3 regions of the Paenibacillus sp. JCM 18996 genome follow, and region 1 is predicted to be linked to each of the others. Evidence: riboswitches for the same ligand, from Rfam matches in the RefSeq annotation. Region 1 holds a riboswitch; each other region holds the start of a gene.

Region 1 (4,853 bases):
AGGCGTGGAGGGACAAGGGCGATTACTTGAGGTCCCACGTCCTGCAGGCCACCGCCTTGGAAACGGCCGAGGCCTTTGCCGAGCGTATCCATGAGATGATGCGCGATGTGTGGGGGTTCCCGGATCCTGCGGATATGACGATGAAGGAACGCTTCGGGGCCAAATACCGCGGCCAGCGTTTTTCGTTCGGCTATCCGGCATGCCCTAACCTGGACGACCAATTCCAGCTGTTCGGGCTGCTGAGGCCGCAGGATATCGGCGTGGAGCTGACCGAGGGCAGCATGATGGAACCGGAAGCTTCGGTGTCGGCCATTGTGTTCTCCCATCCGGAGGCGCGCTATTTCAACGTCGAGAAGGTATAGTTCCCGCCCGCGCTCATGAAAAAAACGCAGATGTTATCATTTCAGTTGTTTTAGAAACCGGAAAGCGGAGATGTTTTTCATCAGCAATTTTCGTGAAAGTTCCAGCGGAGGGCTGGCATAACGGTCGGAAGAGTGGAACGTCCGCCTTTGAAATTGAGTTCCCGCCATTGAATCTAATCAAGGAACTCAATTTCAACAGCGGCTGGAGGCCGTTATGCTTAGCTCGGAGCGATGTGGTTTCACGATTCTGTGCAATGAAGCCATCTGCGCTTTTTTCGCCGTTTGACATGTTATTCCAAATCCATTAGGATGAGAACATGCTTTCGTCTGAACGAATAAGGCATGATTCCGATCATGATTTGGATATAAAGGAGCAATCGGTTATGGAACTGTATTTTCTGGGAACCGGAGCGGGAATGCCGACCCGCAAACGCAACGTCACCTCCATAGCGCTGGATTTGTCCGCCGAACGGGGAAGCCTGTGGCTGTTTGACTGCGGGGAAGGCACCCAGCACCAAATTTTGGGTTCGCCCCTCAAATTAAGCAAACTGGAAAAGATATTTATTTCCCATCTCCATGGAGACCATATTTTCGGACTGCCCGGGCTGCTTTCCAGCCGGTCTTACCAGGGAGGGGACACCCCTTTGACCTTGTATGGTCCGCAGGGGATCCGCAGCTTTATTGATACGGCGATGTCCGTCTCCGAGTCTCACTTAAGCTACACGGTGAATGTAATTGAATATGAGTCGGAGGGTACACTTTTTGCGGACAAGGATATCCGGGTGGAAATTGCCAGGCTCGAGCACCGTGTGGAGAGCTGGGGATTCCGCATTACGGAAAGCGGCGAACCCGGAGCTCTGCAGCATGAGAAGCTGCGCGAGCTGGGAATTCGTCCCGGCCCGATCTATGGCAAGCTTAAGCAGGGAGAGCCCGTACAGCTGGCTGACGGCAGAACTCTGCTCGGAAACGACTATGTAGGTCCGGAAATACCCGGCAGGATCATTGCGATTCTGGGGGACACGAACAAATGTGAAGGCGCTCTCCGGCTGGCGAGGAATGCCGATGTGCTGGTGCATGAAGCGACTTTCGCGCAGGATCTGCAGGAGATGGCGGTGAAATACGGCCATTCCACTTCAATTGACGCCGCAAGCACAGCCGAAGCAGCGGAGGTGGGAGCATTGATTATGACGCATCTCAGTTCCCGTTATCAGGAGGAAGGTACCGCGCTGCTGCTTCAAGAAGCGGAAGCGATCCATAAGCCCGCTTTTATCGCTGAGGATTTTTGGAGGTACACGATTCCCCGCAAAAAATCCGAGGAACGATAAGGAGTGTGGAGTATGGCTCATTTTACGTTAATGCCGAGGCGGCCTTATGATTTCCAGCGAATGCTGGACAGATTATCCGGAGTCAACCATGAAATGTACCGTTATGAGCCCTGCTGCCTGAAGAGGACAATCAGAGTCGGCGGTAAGGTCTGTTGGGTGTCCGTGAAGTCTACGGGTACGGTGGACCGGCCCGAACTTGAGGTCGAGGTGAGAAGCCGGGAAGCGGCCCCTGATGCTGACGCGGTAAAAAGGCATCTGTCGGCTATGCTTTCGATCGATGTGGATTTGGGCGAGTTTCACAAGCATATGGAGGGCATCCCGGGGATGGAGCGGCTCGCCAAAAAGTTCAACGGACTGCATATTATCAGGGAGTCGGATTTATTCGAATGTATGACCAAGACGATCGTCGGACAGCAGTTGAACCTGGCTTTTGCGGCGACATTAAACAAGAGACTGATCGAGCTGCTGTCTCCTCCTTTTGAGACGGAAGGGCAGCTTTATCCCGTGTTTCCCTCCGCCGAACAGGTGGCGCTCTGCTCCTACGAACAACTAAGAGAGCTGCAGTTCAGCCAGCGAAAAGCGGAATACACCATTGACTTTGCCAGGGAAGTGGTGAGCGGGAAAATAGATCTGCCTGCTATGGAGAGCATGGAAGACGGGGAAATTATGGAGCTGCTCATCAAGCAAAGAGGAATCGGCAGATGGACGGCGGAATGCTTTCTGTTGTTCGGATTGGGAAGAACTGACCTGCTCCCTGCCGCGGATATCGGACTGCGCAACGCTCTCAGGCGCTGGTACGGACTGGAAGACCAGCCGTCGGAAGCGCAAGTGCGGGAGATGGGAAGAAAATGGAGTCCATGGAGCTCGTACGTTACCTTTTATCTGTGGGAATCTTTGAATTTGAAGACATAAAAAATTCACCATAAATTAATAGAAATTGGAAATGGTTTACATTGACCTCTTGTTAGTCCAATGATTAAATGAGATTAGCATATGTTTCCTGCAATACGTTGGAGCTGTGAATGGCTATCCGTAATATGGGCGCTTGGGTAGCCGGGAGCAAGTAGCGCAACCGGCCATTCGTTTATTTGAAATGGTCATTTTTGTATTTCTGTGATATAAGAGGGATGAAGATGGCTCCGCGCAAACGAATAGGAGATTTATTAGTCGAATCCGGACTAATTTCGGAAGATCAATTGGGAAACGCGTTAAAAGAACAGCGGGAGCTCAAGATGAAACTGGGTGACGTTCTCCTCACCCGCAATTACATAACCGAACAGCAGCTTATCGAAGTATTGGAATTTCAGTTGGGCATTCCCCATGTTCAACTGTACAGGCAGAAAATCGACAACAAAGTCATTTCCATTATTCCCCAGCGGTTGGCAGAGCAGCATCAAGTACTCCCGCTCAAGACAGAGGGAAACAAATTGATCTTGGCTATGGCGGATCCTCTGGATTATTTTGCCATAGATGAATTGAGGATGGCTACCGGTCTTCGCATCGAACCGGCTATTGCTTCCAAGGACGAGCTGACCCGGGCAATCAAACGGTACTACGGACTGCAGGAAACGGTGGATCAGATTATGCAGAATCTGCAGCCGGGCCCGATGGATGAGTCCAATGCCGCGCCAAACGATGAAGACTCGCCTGTAGTGAAGACGGTAAATCAGATCATTATCCAGGCGATCGGACTGGGGGCAAGCGACATCCACATCGATCCTCAGGAAGACAGCCTGCGCATCCGGTACCGGGTAGACGGAATGATGAGGACGGAGCGGACGCTGCCGCCCCATATGCAGAGCGTTATCGTCGCCCGCATCAAAATTATGGCGAACTTGAATGTGGCTGAACGGAGGGTCCCGCAGGACGGACGCGTGGAAATGGATATCGAGTTCCGCAAGGTAGACATCCGGATCGCGACGCTCCCTACTATCCACGGGGAAAAAGTGGTGATGAGGATACTCGATCTGGGCAGCACTTTGACGGAAATCGAGAAGCTGGGGTTATCCGAGCCTAATCTTCAGCGGTTTCTGAAAGGCATCCATTCCCCTCATGGCGTTGTTTTGATAACCGGGCCTACAGGCAGCGGAAAGACAACGACACTGTATTCTGCGCTTTCCCGGTTAAATAAAGACGAGGTTAACATAATCACTGTAGAGGACCCGGTAGAGTACCAGCTGCAGGGAATCAATCAGGTACAGGTGAACCCGGTCACCGGATTGACATTTGCAAAAGGGCTGCGGGCGATATTGAGGCAGGATCCCAATATTGTCATGATCGGTGAAATCCGCGATTCGGAGACTGCGGAGATCGGCATAAGGGCTGCCATGACAGGCCATCTGGTGCTCAGCACGCTGCATACGAACAGCGCTGTCGGCTCCATCACGCGTCTCATTGATATGGGAATAGAGCCGTATCTCGTTTCCTCCGCAGTATCGTGCATTGTTGCTCAGCGGTTGGTCCGCAAGGTTTGCCCGGCCTGCGCAGCAGACTATAGTCCAAGCGAGCAGGAGGCCCGGCTTTTGGCATCCTCAGGTTTGGCTGTGGACCGCCTGAAAAAAGGGACAGGCTGCGGTGAGTGCGGAAGAAGCGGATACAGGGGCAGAGCGGCGATTCATGAGGTTCTGCTCGTGGACGATAAGATCCGTTCGATGATTCTTGATAGAGAACCTGACAGTGATTTCAGGGCTTACGCTTTGTCGAACGGGATGATACCGATGGTGCAGGACGGACTGGCTAAAGCAGCGGCGGGGATTACTACGATTGCGGAAGTATTCAGGGTCGCCATATCCGAAGAGAAAGAGAGTGAGCGGCATTGATTTCCGCATTAGACTGGATGAAGAAAGCTTTTGACCAGAAAGCGTCTGACATACACATCACCGCCGGATCTCCCGTAATGTTCCGAATCCATGGCAAGCTGACGCCGGCCGGAGAGGTGCCGATGTCGTCCGAGGATATGCTGGAGCTGGCCAGGCAGTTAACGACTGCCGAGCAGTATGACAGGTTTATGCAAAAAGGGGACCTTGACTTCTGCTACGCCATACCTGGGCATTCAAGATTTCGGGTAAGTGCGTTTCGGCAAAAAGGGTCCGTATCGCTCACCATTCGGCTGATTCCTGCGCAAATTCCTTCCATGAAGGCGCTGGGGCTCCCGCAGATGGCTGAA
Region 2 (4,853 bases), 1.0 Mb from region 1:
AGCCTGCGTTCCCCGTATTTACTGGAAGGATGGGTGACCAGCTCATCGTTCACAACCAGCTCGGAGGAAGCGCCCCCGTCCAGGAATCCAGCATTGATCACTCCCTGCTCCAGGAATAGGTCCTGCACTTCCTTGAGCGTTGCCCCTACACTGCTTGTCTGACGTCCATCGATTACAATAAAGATAACCGTACCGTCCGCTTTTTGTCCGACTGCCGTGCGCGGCGCTCTTCCCCATCCCCCGTCACCGCTCGTGATCAATGGTTTCCCGTTTACAATCACGCGGGGATAGAACGAAACTGCCTCGCTTACTTTCAGCTTTCTCAGCTCATCAAGGGTATATTTACCAATAATTAAAGTACCATCCTCGGCAAAACCTACTATATGTTGAGGAGTGCTGCCCTCCAGATCGCTGTAAAGCACGTTAGCCTTCGACATCACAATCCCGATCGGTGCGAACCCGTTGCCCAGGCCTTGAGGATCATCGAAGCCTCCGGCATTCAATCCCGCCACTGCGCCTGTCCGCTTCACCATATCGGTAATCTTCTCGCCCTCGCCCTGTTTAGCTGGAACCACTACACGGATGCTTTTGGGATCGAAAACAGTCATCATCTTCCCCTGCCACATCTTCCCGGAGATATCCTCCACTTTTACCAATTCCCCGGCGTGGCGCTTGCCAAGCTTGATCAGGCTGGTGTTCAGCGGATCCTTTGCTTTTGTATCGTTATCGGTTAGCAGAGTTTGAATCATTTCATCACGCTTGGCCGTACCCACCAGAAGCCAGGCCCACTGCCTGTGCTGGGTGGTGATCACCGTTTCCGCCAGAAACATACGGATATCCGACCCTGGTCCGGTAAAGTATAGAAAGCCTAATCCTGCAGTAAACAAAATCATCATAACTGTAAAAAACCTTCTCAACCGGCGTTTCCGCGGGCGGATTTTCCGGCTTGAAGGAGCTAAGGTCGTTTCCACTTGTATGTCCTCCCCTCCAAAGATGTATTTTAACATGAATAAATATTTTTTGTATTAAAATAATATTAAAACCTGTCGGTAATTGTTGCTTATTGTTGGAACTTTTGCTTCTACAAGAAAATAAACCGTTTTGATCGTTGTCTAAACATCCAGCTTAAAAAACTCTGAGCAAGATCCGTCCAATAAAAAAGGAAACCCTAAGGCTCCCCAAATTTAAGCTATGGAGTGGGGGAAGAACAAGGCAGGCGGTTCCAGCCGCTAGTATGGGAATAAAAGGTTAGGGGACCACTGACAGTGGGAAGAAAGAGGTAGGGGGTCGCAGCGGCTGTTGGCTTCCTGTTCCTCGGTAAGGTTGAGCGGCAGTTATTTATGGCCAAAAACGCTGGCTTGGATGGGTAAATAGTCTGTTTGCCCAAAATAGAGGAATTGAATTGCGTTATTGTCAAGCGGGGAGCGGGAAATCTGAGAATAACGGAAGAAATCCGTTATCACCGTAAATGCATTTGCAGTCCTCTCTATTCTTGTTCAGGTAGTGACTTTTTTTCTACAGCCTCATTTTTTATCCGCTCCGCATTAGGCTTACGGGTTAAAATATCCCCAATCCGTTGGGATGAGCCATCCAACCCAAGCTCACGCAGGATCATCCGGATATCTAAGGAGATCACTGATTTGCCATCCTCCATGCTAAGGCCCTCCTTGTAAGAAATGTTATTGGTCGCTCCGCAATGCTTGTCAGCTTTTTTAACCATATTAGCAGTGCGCCATTACAAAATCGTTACAAAAAAACCCTTCACGCATATTGTGATGATACAAATTGTATCTTATAATAATTGTCGAGACGTATATGGGAGCGTAGAAGTCAAATTCGCTATTCTGGGCACTAGAATTTGATGGAGCCAGTGGTGCAACCGACCATCTTTCTATCAATTATTTTGAAAGGTGGATTAACAAATGAAAAGCAAGCTCAGGAAATTGGGAATCGCAGCCGCACTGGTATCGTTGATGGGGAGTTCTCTCGCAACCGCAGCTCCAACCCCTCTGCTCAGTCCAACCGGCACCAACAAGGGACAAGCGGGATTAACACCCGGACTGCTCGCCTTTTACTCCGTGCCTAGTGATATTAACTTCAACACGACGCTGTCAGGGGACGAGCAAACGATTAAAGCCGATCTTGACCCAATTATTGCTTATGATGCGACCGGTACCGGGGCGGGATGGAAAATCTCCGTTGAAGCCAAACAATTCACCGAAGACACTCCTGCCAGCGGCTTTAAACCCGGAACAACAGCACGCACTTTGCCGCTCGGATCTTTAAGTTTAACTGCTCCTTCCACAATCATTGCAGCCGCTGTCGCTGGTGGGAAAATTACCACTTCTCCTCTTCCTAATCTGGTCGCTCCCGCTACAGCTGCCATTGATAATGGAAGCTCTGTCAAGATTGTCAGCGCCGATCCCAACAAAGGAATGGGCGGCTACCAGATCAAATTTCCAAGCAACGCCCTTGCTTTAACATTAAACCCGGCAACAACTTACACGGACTCCGTAAATTATCCTTCAACAGCAACGCCATATACTTCCGCACTGACCTGGACACTTTCCGTAGGACCTTAAGCTCCTGCCTCCCGGTGCCTTCCGTCTGATGGCATCGGGAATTTTTTTATCAATCTTTTACATAAGTGAGGTAACCATGATTAAACGTACATTATTGAGAACTATCCTTATTTTTCTACTGCTTGCAGCCGCTCCTACCAGCCTTTCTGCCGTTCACGCGCAGGATAATAAGCTGGGCACTCCTTTCACCGTCACTCCCGTATACCCGGACAACCAAAGCCAAGGCGTAACCGGCTATTTTAACTTAAACGTCTCGCCCGACGCCAAGCAAACGATTTATTTTAATGTTACCAATGAAACCGAGAGCCCGCTGACCATGAACGTAACTCCGGCTAACGCTTTAACTTCCGAGTACGGCGGCATTCAATATACACCGGATAACGGCAGCGAGAAAACCCGCTTTACGGACCCTTCCTTCGCCATTCGCGGTATTTTTAGCACGGATTCCAGTATTGCTTTAGAACCCCGCTCCACCAAAAAAGTCCCTGTTACCGTCAGCGTTCCACAGACCGACACCGGGACCTACCTCGGCGGGCTGCTGTTCAGCTCGGACCAGGCCAACTCGACCAGTACCGCCAACCCTGACAGCAAAAACGCCACTTTTATAATGAATAACCGGCTGGTCATCGCTATCGCCGTCCAATTGAACCTGCCCAAATCTTTCGAAGCCAAACCCGAGTTGGGGAAAGTCGGCGTCCAATCCATCGCGTCCGGGTCCCAGCTGTTCATCAAGATGAGCAACGATGCCCCCCAAATAGCTAAAGAATATAAAGGTACCTATGAAGTCCTGACAGATTCGGGAAAAAGCGTCATGCACGGCCAGTTCGGCCCATTCAATATGGCGCCTCGGACGGAGATCGCTTATCCGATTTTCTGGGACAACACGCTTGCTCCCGGCACTTACCATGCCAAAGTGAATGCCGCTTACGGCTCCCAACAAATTTCGAAGGATGCCAGCTTTACCATAGGAGTCAAGGAGCTCAAAGAATTCCATGACGCCACCGGCCGAAACCCCATCCCCTTCACCATTCCTTGGTGGGTATACGCCGTGGTTGCATTATTCCTCGCAGGCATTCTATACTTTGTGTACTGGCTCGGCACGCGCAACAAACGCAGCAAAGACGTGTCCGGTTAAGAGCCGGAGACGTCTTTTTTAGTTTATATAACCAAGACCAAAGCCGGCTTGCGATTAGACTTTTCGGCGGAACCGCTCGATTGTATTTTGTACAACAGAACAATGGAAACGGAGCACTCTCATTGCCGATTTATCTCGTCTCCCCATTGTATGAAATGCAACCAGTTGGCACAGTGCCGTAACGTGCGCCGTGCAGCGCCGCAACTTGCAACCTGGAGAGTCACACATCGGGCGAATCTATGACATCGCTTACCTCTTCAACGCCTCGATAATCATCTTGAAAATGGCCAAATCGTTTTTATAGTCCTCCGGTCCTGTCTTCGGCACAAGGTCTTGCACAATGACATCATAAAAATACCGAAGCTCAAGCGAATAAGGATCTGTAAAAGTCGGCCGAATGACGGACTCCGTATACCTTTCGCCCACAGTCTCGTTGATGAACAGTTTGGTCGGCAGATGGCGGATATAAGGCGTGTCATACTGCACCTTTACGGATTTAGTGCCCGAATAGACCTCCACATGCGCATCAAAACGTCCTTGGCCATCCACACCGGTTTCAAAGGTCACAGTAAATTTATCATAATCAAAAATAGCCGTGAAAAACAAGCTCCCTTGATTAGACGAAAGCTTCGCCCCCACAACCCCTTTGGGCATCCCGATCGCTTCCCGCATAGCCGATAGGTCGTGGCTGGACAAGCCGCAAAGGAATCGATAGAAGCTAAAGTAAGGTGAATCCGCTTCCAATCCTGTCGCTTCCTTTACCATTCGCTCCGCGCGCTGCCTTTTGTCTTCTTTTAGCGCCTCCGGTATGTCGTTAAAGGACACCACATGACTCGTCGGCCTCACAAAATAACTGTTGGGCCCGATAATATCTCTCACTCTCGCATACGCAATATGGTCGAATCCGCCGATCTGCTTCACCGCTTCCTCGAACGATGCTGCAAAGCGTCTCATATAACCGACCATCATTTTCACGTTGTTTCTCTGCTGAGCTTCAATGACGGCATCCGCTTCCGCCTCTGTAAGGCACATTGGCTTTTCTATGAGCACGTGCTTCCTGCAGTCGGCCGCCGCGATAGCGCATTCTGCGTGATATTCATCGCTGTTCAGGACAAAAACTGCATCCAGATCCTCTT
Region 3 (4,853 bases), 230 kb from region 1:
GATGTTTACCAAGCCATTGCAGATCCGACGCGCCGCAAGATGCTGAAATTGCTGGTGAATAAGGAAATGCCGATCGCAGCCATAACCGATAATTTTCCAATAAGCCGCACGGCGATAAATAAGCATTTGCATATTCTTTCCGATGCCGGACTAGTCCACAGTCGGAAGGTCGGGCGGGAAACCCGCTACAAGCTTCACCCGGAACCGCTTAGCCAAATCAAAGAATGGCTTCACTTCTTCGAAGGATACTGGGACGAAAGACTGGTGGGTCTTAAACAATTCGTTGAGTCCGATCATGTTTAAAGCTTTGTTTGCACTGACAGTGAATGAGAATTCACTGAATTAGAGCATCACAGTCATACCTGATTCGTGTGAGCGGAGACGAGGTCCAAATCGGATTGCCGAGCCATTGACAGAAAACTTAATGGATAGGACGGAGAGACAGGCCTGCATGCCGATTTGCAATCGGGTGCAGGTCCTTTTGTCTGACATGGCATTGTGAGACAATTAGAACCGGATATTTATTGCTACATACATACCAATAACCAACGTCGGGTCGTATAATAGAAAATGAATGGTGGTGAGTCAAAGTATGAAGGTCAGATACCAAATGGAAGATTCAGCGATAATAAAGCAAATTAGCCAGGAATATGGGATACTGGCGGACCATTTGAATTCGATTCCCATGGGAGACCAGGGATATTCGTACAAAGTGAATTGTGTTGATGGCGGCAGCTTTTATATGAAATTATTCGACAACCATCTTCATAAAAATAACATTGAGCAGCTTAAACATTATCTTGGTTTGACGCGCGAACTTTTTGACAGAGGGTTATTTACCAATCTGACCTATCCGATCCCCAATCGGGCCGGCCAGTTCAAAACATCGTTAGGGCCTGCTTCCTTTGTGCTGTGAACCTTTTAAGATTCTATTGGTACCGTCATCACTTGAGGAATCTGAATCACTGGATGAACAATATTCTTTATAACAACACTGATGAAGCCCAGAGTATAAATGATCTCGACATGGTCGCGCACCATTGCTTGAATCGCTTGGACAGCATAGAACCGCAGATGAAGGAAGTGCAAATCATTTTAGATAAGCGAAAGCAGCGGGAGCGAGAATAGTAACAATAATCGGAGGCGGATCCGGGTGAAGCAGGCAGGGAAACCCAATGAAGATGAAATTGCGCAATATAACAAAGAACGCTGGGAGGCGCTCGTTAAAGCGAACGCATTGTTTACTAGACCAAAGATGAATCTGGACAAGCAATCGGCCCGTCAATATTTGGATCCGGACGGGATGCTGGGCGATGTCAGCGGCAAGCGCGTTCTCTGTCTGGCGGGCGGGGGAGGCCAGCAGTCTGCTGCTTTCGCTCTTCTCGGCGCCCATGTTGCGGTGCTCGATATTTCAGGGGCACAGCTGATCCGCGACAAGGAGACGGCGCAGCATTATAAAGTAACGATCGACACGTATCAAGGGGATATGCGAGATCTTTCCTGCTTTGCGCAGGATTCTTTTGACATTGTATGGCATCCTTACTCATTAAACTTTGTTCCCGACTGCCGCGAGGTGTTTCGTGAAGCGGCCCGAGTCATACGGGAAGGCGGAATGTACCATTTTATGTGTGCGAACCCTTTTATTTGGGGTGTTGGAGAAAGGGACTGGAACGGCAGCGGATATCCTTTGAGTATCCCTTATGAGGACGGCACCGTGCTGACTTACAAGGATCAGGACTGGGTCTGCGAACAAAAACAAGGCTCAACGATCAACGGTCCCAGAGAGTATCGGCAAACTATGGGCAGATTGATCAACGGACTGATAGATTATGGATTCATAATAACAAGCTTCTCGGAAGTGAAAAGCGATTTGCCTGACACAGAGCCAGGCAGTTGGGGACATTTCACGCATATCGCTCCACCCTGGATCAAGTTCTGGAGCTGTTATCGACCGAATGCGGCCGGACAGGCCGGAATGAAGCTGCCAAAGGAATAGCGCGCAATTGCTCCCTACATGCGGCAAATTTCCTTGGGGCAGTTCTCACAATGGCAGACATTACGGAGGTAGTCCATATCTTGAATCACGATGTGCCCGCTCCGGAAGGAAACAACTTCTTCCTTTTTCATATCGCTTAACATGCGGTTGACACTTTCGCGTGTGGCTCCGATGATGTCGGCCATTTCCGTGTTATTGATCTTCAGACCGATCAGAGTATCCGGGCCGTCAAGGACACCGTACGAGTTGCTCAGACGGATGAGCAGGGAACAGAAGCAAATTAACCGGGATAAGCACATCAAGCTGATGGGCGTATATAAATGGCAGCTGCTTGGAAAAGCCTATCCTCTTGATGGGACGCGGACGCCGACGGAACGGGAGCTCGAACGAGCCCGCCGCATTCTTAACGGGGGACGCTTCTCAGACAAGATGCAGCAACCGATGGACCGGCATAGAGTGGTAAAATGAATGAAACCCGTCCTTTAGCGGATATGCCGCAGGGCGGGTTTTTAAGTGCAGGGAGAGTCCAATCACAATTTACCCCATTTCTGTGTCGATGATCTCGCTGCTGGAGATCAACTTTTTTTGCCATAAAAGAAGCAGCGCCGCCCTTACCTGCAGTTCTGTCAATTGAGTCTGGTTCGCGACGTGGTTAACAAGATCCATACTGCCGTCTTGATCGGATTCTGTGCTGATTGCTTTATAAACGATGATTTCCGCTTCACATAACTCCGGCAAAGAGGAACGTGTTTCTTTTGTATATTCTCTCATGGTTGCCCTTCACCCTCTCCAATAAAATAGATGGTATTAACGTCATATTACCCAATTTGTTAGGAAATGACCCAGAAAACGGACATTCCATGCTGATGGCCATCGTCGAGGGCGATAACGGCAAACCCTTCGAAAGAGGAGGAAGCAAAGCCGCGGGCCTAAGGGGGTTACTTTATGGCAGCCGAGTTACCGCCACTTATTGGTTTCCTTCTTGATTCTTGTTTCCCCATTAGTAAAGGACGTGAGCTGATGTCTGAACACATTGGCTATTTGAACGCATACCGCCCCTCGGGAGAAAACTCCTGATGCGGCATTTTAACTTAGCACCATAAAGCACTGTCTGGATGATCTGTTCCTGGCTGTTTTTCATAAGTGCTTTGATAGAGGGTGGCGGAGTATGATAAAGTGGCATTAGCAGGGAGGGACTATATGAGCCATGAAGGCAGGTTGAAAGCTTTATTCGAGGTTTTGGCGGTTTCAACAAAGTTGGGGTTAACTTCTTTTGGCGGACCCATTGCTCATTTGGGCTTTTTTCACAATGAATATATCCGCAAACGAAAATGGCTGGACGAGAAAAGCTATGCGGATTTAGTCGCTTTATGCCAGTTCCTCCCCGGACCGGCCAGTAGTCAGGTGGGCATTGGGATCGGTACTATCCGCGCAGGTATACTGGGAGGAATTGCCGCCTGGATCGGGTTTACTTTGCCTTCCATCATAGCGTTAATTGTTTTTGCTTACATATTGAAAAGTTATGACATCGCTAAAGCGGGGTGGATCCACGGATTAAAAATAGTTGCGGTCGCTATCGTAGCCCAAGCGGTTTGGGGGATGGGGCGGAAGCTTATAACGGATAAAAGCAGGGCGACGATCGCCGTTCTTGCTTGCAGCGGCACTTTATTATGGCATTCAGCCTATTCCCAAGTGATAATCATCCTCGCTGCCGGACTGATTGGACTTCTGCTATACAACAATGCAGCGACGCAGAATGCCCCCCGGAGTACTGTATGTGTGAACCGTCTGTTTTCTGTGGTTTGTATTATGCTGTTTTTTGGGCTTTTGTTAGTTCTTCCTGTGGCAGGCAAACTCATCCATACTAGAATGTTTTCAATGTTCGACACTTTTTATCGCGCCGGATCTCTTGTCTTTGGCGGCGGCCACGTCATATTGCCTTTACTTGAACGGGAAGTAGTCCCTCGGGGATGGGTGAGCGAGACGGATTTTTTGGCTGGTTACGCTGCGGCGCAAACCGTTCCCGGCCCGCTGTTTACCTTTGCCTCGTATTTGGGCGCCATGTCAAATGGCATATCAGGAGCCGTGATCGACACAGCTGCTATCTTTCTCCCCGCGTACTTATTGATTATCGGCGTTTTGCCCTTCTGGGACACTCTGAGGAATAACCGGAAGGTTCAGGGTGCGCTTACCGGTATCAATGCGTCCGTCGTCGGTATTCTGCTTGCAGCTCTTTATAACCCGATATGGACCTCGGCAATCCTGTCTCCGGTTGATTTTGTTTTCGCTTTGCTTCTCTATTGTCTGTTGGTATTTTGGAAAATGCCGCCGTGGTTTGTCGTACTAGCCGGTGCTGCTCTAGGTATAATTCCAGGCGGATAAAGCCACTTTGTCCGCTATCGCGCGGCAGATCTCGGCGTGTTGGTTGCAATCTGCCATTTTAGCTGAGCCAGATCGCAGTTGCGGACGTAAAGTTTTACTTAAGTAAATTTCTTTTTGATAATTGAAGGAAACTGCGCCTGCTTTATCGAATCTAGATATAAAGACTTAGGTCTAAAAATGTATAAAGGGCGAATTACTATGCAAAAGCGTATCAAGAGAACCACTGTGTTTAACAAAACCAAGGTTTCCAGAAATTTCAAGTGCTCGATGCATAAAATAAAAATAACTCTTGAAAGAAAAAACAATGAAATAAGGGAAAGCGAGCTGCGTTACTCAGAGCTGGTTGAACTATCACCGGAGCCTGTAATTGTTCATCAGGATGAAAGAGTAGTTTACATAAACCCCACCGGGGTCAAGGTCCTTGGCGGAGTGAGCTCAAGGGACTTTATAGGCCAATCGGTTTTCAGCTTTGTCC

Evidence for each region. Region 1 has a riboswitch for cyclic di-GMP ahead of ACZ5N7_RS06425 (GspE/PulE family protein). Riboswitches for the same ligand answer to the same signal wherever they lie in the genome.
Region 2: linked by a shared signal. The riboswitch ahead of ACZ5N7_RS11440 (WxL domain-containing protein) and the one ahead of ACZ5N7_RS06425 (GspE/PulE family protein) in region 1 are both predicted to bind cyclic di-GMP.
Region 3: linked by a shared signal. The riboswitch ahead of ACZ5N7_RS05265 (chromate transporter) and the one ahead of ACZ5N7_RS06425 (GspE/PulE family protein) in region 1 are both predicted to bind cyclic di-GMP.

Annotation. Positions count from the first base shown of each region.
Region 1 covers NZ_AP043884.1:1,305,244-1,310,096, reverse strand. The annotation lists gene metH (methionine synthase) at 1-362, shown strand, start outside; gene rnz (ribonuclease Z) at 746-1,687, shown strand; gene ACZ5N7_RS06430 (DNA-3-methyladenine glycosylase family protein) at 1,700-2,599, shown strand; cyclic di-GMP riboswitch class II at 2,692-2,774, shown strand; gene ACZ5N7_RS06425 (GspE/PulE family protein) at 2,821-4,506, shown strand; gene ACZ5N7_RS06420 (type IV pilus twitching motility protein PilT) at 4,524-4,853, shown strand, end outside.
Region 2 covers NZ_AP043884.1:2,331,033-2,335,885, forward strand. The annotation lists gene ACZ5N7_RS11430 (phosphodiester glycosidase family protein) at 1-971, opposite strand, end outside; gene ACZ5N7_RS11435 (hypothetical protein) at 1,487-1,654, opposite strand; cyclic di-GMP riboswitch class II at 1,809-1,894, shown strand; gene ACZ5N7_RS11440 (WxL domain-containing protein) at 1,923-2,582, shown strand; gene ACZ5N7_RS11445 (DUF916 domain-containing protein) at 2,659-3,717, shown strand; gene ACZ5N7_RS11450 (Gfo/Idh/MocA family protein) at 3,967-4,853, opposite strand, start outside.
Region 3 covers NZ_AP043884.1:1,078,625-1,083,477, reverse strand. The annotation lists gene ACZ5N7_RS05295 (ArsR/SmtB family transcription factor) at 1-303, shown strand, start outside; gene ACZ5N7_RS05290 (hypothetical protein) at 593-916, shown strand; gene ACZ5N7_RS05285 (class I SAM-dependent methyltransferase) at 1,154-1,996, shown strand; gene ACZ5N7_RS05280 (helix-turn-helix domain-containing protein) at 2,011-2,208, opposite strand; gene ACZ5N7_RS05275 (hypothetical protein) at 2,168-2,464, shown strand; gene ACZ5N7_RS05270 (hypothetical protein) at 2,534-2,767, opposite strand; cyclic di-GMP riboswitch class I at 2,877-2,961, shown strand; gene ACZ5N7_RS05265 (chromate transporter) at 3,197-4,378, shown strand; gene ACZ5N7_RS05260 (PAS domain-containing sensor histidine kinase) at 4,577-4,853, shown strand, end outside.